Regions from separate parts of the Vibrio sp. SCSIO 43136 genome, predicted to be linked through region 2. Evidence: predicted binding sites of a transcription regulator. Region 2 holds the regulator's gene; the other holds the start of a gene.
What was found. The regulator PurR, encoded in region 2, represses purine synthesis genes. The targets are predictions, from matches to a motif close to TNANGNAAACGTTTNCNTNA.
Positions count from the first base shown of each region.

Region 1: the regulator PurR is predicted to act here: its motif matches at 1,645-1,664, upstream of purT (formate-dependent phosphoribosylglycinamide formyltransferase).

Region 1 is NZ_CP071848.1:1,472,115-1,475,298, forward strand. Features, by position in the region: gene J4N39_RS06780 (thiopurine S-methyltransferase) at 1-345, shown strand, start outside; gene purT (formate-dependent phosphoribosylglycinamide formyltransferase) at 416-1,591, opposite strand; gene J4N39_RS06790 (Bax inhibitor-1/YccA family protein) at 1,743-2,408, opposite strand; gene J4N39_RS06795 (amino acid ABC transporter ATP-binding protein) at 2,642-3,184, opposite strand, start outside.
Region 2 is NZ_CP071848.1:1,161,633-1,164,816, reverse strand. Features, by position in the region: gene torR (two-component system response regulator TorR) at 1-417, opposite strand, end outside; gene torD (molecular chaperone TorD) at 651-1,298, shown strand; gene purR (HTH-type transcriptional repressor PurR) at 1,587-2,594, shown strand; cyclic di-GMP riboswitch class I at 2,758-2,850, shown strand; gene J4N39_RS05465 (TfoX/Sxy family DNA transformation protein) at 2,968-3,184, shown strand, end outside.

The sequences.
Region 1 (3,184 bases), 310 kb from region 2:
TCATTGTACGCAGGTGACTTCTTTACGGCACCGATTGCACCCGTTGATCTTGTTTACGATAGAGCAGCTTTAATTGCTCTGCCTCAAGAGCTAAGGGAGCAATACGTGGAGAAAGTGCTGAGCTGTGCAAAAGATGGTGCAAAAATTCTACTCGTCACCTTAGACTATCAGCAGCAAGACATGAAAGGACCACCATTTGCGGTACCAGCATCTGAAGTAGAGCAGTTGTTTTCACGATGCAAGTCAGTGACCAAACTTGAACGCAACGAGAACATTGAGCGTCATGGCAAGCTTAAAGAAGCTTCACCATACTTTGCAGAAGAAGTGTGGCTGATTGAAATTTAGAACTGGACTAAATTAAAAAACGGCTCTCAATTTGAGAGCCGTTTTTATTTGTCTGGTTTCCTAAAACTGGTTAGTAAATCACGTTGATCTTGCCAGCGGCAGCGACTGCGTCTGATACTGATTGTTCGATGGTGTCTCGACGAGTCAATGCAACGCCAAGGCGACGGCGTCCATCAATGTCAGGCTTGCCAAATAGACGAAGCTGAGTTTGAGGTGCTGCTAGTGCGTCACTCATGCCTTCAAAACGGATATTTTGAGAGGTGCCTTGACCAAGTACTACCGCAGAAGCCGAAGGGCCGTATTGAGTAATGTGGTTGATTGGCATTCCTGTGAAAGCGCGAACGTGGAGTGCAAATTCTGACATTTCTTGAGAGATCAAGGTCACCATACCTGTATCGTGTGGGCGAGGGGACACTTCGTTGAAAATAACTTCGTCGCCCTTAACAAATAGCTCAACACCGAATAAGCCGAAACCACCGAGTGCATTGACTACTTTGCCCGCAACGTGTTCAGCAAGTTCTAGCGCTTTAGGCGTCATAGCTTGTGGCTGCCATGACTCGCGGTAATCACCATCTTCTTGGCGATGACCAATCGGTGCACAGAAATGAGTACCATCAACAGCGCGAACCGTGAGCAAAGTGATTTCATAGTCGAAGTCGACAAAGCCTTCAACAATGACTCGACCAGCGCCAGTACGGCCGCCTTCTTGGGCATAGTTCCAAGCGGTGTCAATGTCTTGCTCAGTTTTAATTACACTTTGGCCTTTACCTGATGAACTCATCACAGGTTTTACAACACAAGGTGTACCAACAAATTCTACCGCAGCTTTAAATTCTTCATAACTGTCTGCAAACTTGTAGCGTGAGGTCGGTAGTTCAAGCTCTTCTGCAGCTAGGCGACGGATACCTTCGCGGTTCATAGTCAGTTTAGTCGCATTTGCCGTTGGAACAACGTTTAGTCCCTGTGCTTCAAGTTCAACCAGCTTATCAGTAGCGATAGCCTCAATTTCTGGAACCACAAAATCAGGGTTTTCTTTTGCGATGATTTCAGCAAGAGCATCACCATCTAACATATCGATTGCGTAGCTGCGATGTGCTACCTGCATAGCTGGGGCATTCAAGTAACGATCAACGGCGATTACTTCCATACCAAGACGTTGACATTCAATAGCGACTTCTTTACCTAACTCACCAGAACCAAGTAAAAGCACGCGAGTTGCATCTTTAGCCAAAGCTGTACCAAACATTTTAAAACCCTATCATCAATGGTGTTGGGGCGGATCATACTGATTTTTTGATCTAAAGCAATCGTTTGCGGGGCGGTCGCAGGAGTTTTAACCGCTAGAAAAGAAAAAGCCCGATCACATGGCTCGGGCTGGAAGTTAGATAGCGACTTTATTAGTCGTTGTTCATAATGCCAAGAATACTTAGCAAGCTGATGAACAGGTTGTAGATAGATACATACAGGCTCACTGTTGCTGAAATGTAGTTTGTTTCACCACCACGTACGATCTGCTGAGTCGTTAGCAAGATAACACCTGTTGAGAACAGAACAAACATGCCGCTCATTGCAAGGTAAAGCATAGGCATTTGTAGGAAGATGTTTGCCACCATGCCTACTAACAGTACTACGAAGCCAGCCATTAGAACACCGCCAAGGAACGATAGGTCGCGCTTAGTAGTTAGAGCGTAAGCTGATGCACCCAAGAATGCTAGCGCTGTGCCGCCAAGAGCAGTCACGATAACGTCGCCCATTCCAGCGCCGATGTACATATTAAGTATTGGGCCCGTGGTGTAACCAAGGAAACCCGTGAACAAGAATGTAAATACAAGACCCATGCTGTTGTTGCGGTTCTTCTCAGTTAAGAAAAGTAAGCCGTAGAAACCGACAAGCATTAGGATCAGGCCTGGGCGAGGTAGGTTCATTGCCATAGAAGCCATAGCAACAACCGCCGACCAAAGCAGGGTTAGAGATAGTAGAAAGTAGGTATTGCGCAATACCTTGTTAGTCTGTAGAACACTCTCTTGTTGGCGAGTGCCTGATACCATAGGTCCGTTGTTCATAATCTTCCTCAAAAGATGATTTCTGTATTATTAAGACATTTATGGGGGCAATAGTTCAGAAAATCAAGTGCTATTGCCTGTAATGCGTTACAAAATTGTACGTAAATTAAAGGGATATGTATCCACCTTGCCCTTATTGAGTTTGTAACACATTGTAAGTCTGAGACCACCATGCAGTGACGTGGTAACAAAAAGGGCGACAAATGCCGCCCTTAAATCCTAACGCACTGTTATTAGTGATGCAAAATCTGGCTCAAGAAGTTCTGAGTACGATCAGATTGTGGATTCTCAAAGAAATCTTTCGGGTTATTTTCTTCAATTATCTCACCGGCATCCATAAAGATGACGCGATCAGCCACTTCTTTTGCAAAGCCCATTTCGTGCGTAACACACAACATGGTCATACCTTCACCAGCTAGCTCTACCATTACGTCCAACACCTCTCGTACCATCTCTGGGTCAAGTGCTGACGTTGGTTCATCGAAAAGCATTACTTGTGGGTTCATACATAGAGAGCGAGCAATTGCTACACGTTGTTGCTGACCACCAGATAGTTGACCTGGGTATTTGTCCGCTTGGTCTGGGATCTTAACGCGCTCTAGGTATTTCATTGCAATCGCTTCAGCTTCCTCTTTCGGCATTTTCTTAACCCAAATCGGTGCTAAGGTACAGTTTTCTAAAACCGTTAGGTGAGGGAAGAGGTTAAAGTGCTGGAAACACATACCAACTTCTCTGCGCACAGCTTCGATATTTTTCAGATCTTCTGTTAGTTCATT
Region 2 (3,184 bases):
CAATTGGCCCGCTTCTTCTTTGATGTGTTCTTTACTGCTTGCTTCAGCGACCAGAGAGATGCGCCACAATAGGTTCTTAACTCTCACCAATAACTCTCGCAGCTCAAAAGGTTTGGTCACGTAATCATCTGCACCCATCTCCAAGCCGACAATTTTATCGATACTGTCAGTGCGGCCAGTCACCAAGATGATGCCAATGTCCGATTGGCTTCTTAGCTCTCGGGTTAGCATCAAACCATCTTCATTCGGAAGGTTAATGTCGAGCATGACCAAGTCGATGCTGTTGGTTGCAAGCACCTCACGCATCTGTTCCCCGCTTTCTGCTTCGCTGACTTGATAGCCTTCTTTTTGAAAATATCCCGCCAACTTGCTGCGGGTAACAATGTCGTCTTCTACAACTAAAATATGATGGCTCATCGGTACCACTTATATATTTCTAATCTCATTATTATTCTATTCACAATCGGTTACATTTCTAGCCAAGCGACGAAAAATCCTCTGAATTCGACACTTTTATTGATATGAAACAACTGAAAACGGCTGGGTTAACAGTCCTTCATAAGCTGTTATTTTTTGTCTTAATTTGTGCGGATGCTGTTCATTTTGATGCGCTATAATCGTTGCATCAATGCCTTAGGAGCTAAGCTATCATGCAAGAAACCAAACAATTTAATGAAAAGCGTGCCGAAATTTATTGGTGGCTATCAAGCCTATTTGCTGCTGAACTGACAGACAAAGAACTTGATGCCTACCACAGCGCGGACATTCGCGCCTTTATTCAAGGTCTGGCAAGCAACGACAAGCTTAGCACGTCTGCAAGCGCACTGATTGACTGCCTGAATAAATTGCAAGACAGAGAAGATGCACAACTTGAGTTGGCCGCTGACTTTTGTGACCTGTTTCTTACCTCAGATAAAGGCGGTGCACTGCCTTACGCCTCAATCTATGTCGGGAAATCTGGTCTGCTCAATGACGTTCCTGCACAAGAAATGGCGGCATTGATGAATGAAAAAGGCATTGGTATGCAGGAGGGCTTCAACGAGCCTGCAGACCACTTAGCCGTCGAACTCGACTTTTTGGGCAATCTCATCATTCAATCTAACCAAATCGAAGACGAAGACGCATTCGAACAAGCGCTCGCCGAGCAAAAAGAGTTTATTAATAACAAGTTACTTAACTGGCTGCCTAAGTTTGTAAAAGCATGCAAAGACAACGACGAGTATGGATTTTACGCCGCAGTTTCTACGCTATTAATTGACTTTTTGGCGTTAGATAGCCAATACCTATCGGGTGAGTAGCGTCTTGTTCGGTGTATCAAATCTAGAAAAAATTATAATATTGTGTGAGCTGTAAATAAGTAATCAGCATATTAGTGATTGTCAGCCCCCAAATATGGGGCTAAAATTGTGAACGCAAACGATAAAAAAATGATTTCTAGATGAAAACAACGTAAACCGCTGTTCATAGGCGGTTTTTGTGTTTTTGGTACATGTGATTCTAGCGATGAGCCATAGCTAACCATTCGGTGCGTTTTTGGCGTAAACCCATGACAAACCATCGCTCATTCGCTAACTCAGGATAACCTTATGGCCACTATTAAAGATGTTGCGCGTCTTGCTGGAGTTTCTACCACGACGGTTTCGCACGTAATTAATAAAACTCGCTTTGTTGCTGAAGCTACTCAAGAGAAAGTAAACAAAGCGGTTAAAGAACTTAACTATGCCCCAAGTGCGGTTGCTCGTAGTTTGAAATGTAACTCGACTCGTACCATTGGCATGCTGGTAACCCAATCCACTAACCCATTTTTCAGTGAAGTTGTCGACGGTGTAGAAAGCTATTGTTACCGTCAAGGCTACACTTTGATCCTATGTAATACTGGTGGTATCTACGAAAAGCAGCGTGACTATATTCGCATGCTAGCGGAGAAACGCGTCGATGGCATCTTGGTGATGTGTTCAGATTTGACAGAAGAGTTGCATCAAATGCTCGATTCGCACGCCGACATCCCTAAAGTGGTGATGGACTGGGGCCCAGAAAGCTCTGGTGCAGATAAGATCATTGATAACTCTGAAGAAGGGGGTTATCTAGCGACGCAATACCTGATCGAAAATGGCCACACCAACATCATGTGCCTATCAGGCCACTTAGAAAAAGCGGCTTGTAAAGAGCGCATCGCAGGCTTTCGTCGTGCGATGGACAAAGCGGGCCTGCCAAGCGATGACAGCAAGATCATTGAAGGTAACTTCGAGTGTGACACCGCGGTGCTGGCTGCCGATAAGATTATTGCTATGGGTGAAGAGCGCCCAACAGCGGTATTCTGTTTTAACGACACAATGGCATTGGGCTTGATGAGCCGCCTCCAAGAGAAAGGCATTAAAGTGCCTGAAGACGTGTCTGTGATCGGTTACGACAACATCGACCTTTCTGGTTACTTCTCGCCACCTTTGACTACGGTTCACCAACCAAAACGTCGTGTTGGTAAGACGGCATTTGAACTGCTACTTCAGCGAATCAAAGACAAAGAGCACGAGCGTCGAGTTTTCGAAATGCAACCAGAACTCGTAGAACGAAAATCAGTTCAGAAATTGAACTAAGATCTCGAAAACCTAAGTGAAACAAAGCACGCATCAAGCGTGCTTTTATTTGAATCAAGATCACATTAAGGAGAGCTAATTGTGATGTTTATTCCGCCTTTTCACTATGATTTGACTAAGTCAGGTGCAATTTAACTGACTTCGTTACATTGGATATATCGTGTCACGCACAGGGCAAACCATTTGAAAAAATGGGACGCAAAGCTTCCGGCCTAACTCAAACGGATTTGTTTGAAATGGTAGCGGGGTTGCCGATGGCAAATATGCAAACCTTCCTACAAGTGTTTGAATGAACACTCTTAGATGTGCATCGATTTGCTAATTTCTCGGACCTGAAATTTAGTGGCTTAACTTCTAAACCGAGACTCACAGCATGGATAAACCAGTTTTAAAAGACTCGCTGAGATTATTCGAAGCGTTAGGGACAATAAAGTCTCGCTCAATGTTTGGCGGATTTGGCGTGTTTGCCGATGAAGTCATGTTCGCACTTGTGGTAGGTGAAACCCTCTACATTCGAGCAGACAGCGTCAAAGCACAATACTATCGTGAACAAGGCCTTGAGCCCTACGTATACAAAAAGCGCGGCTTTC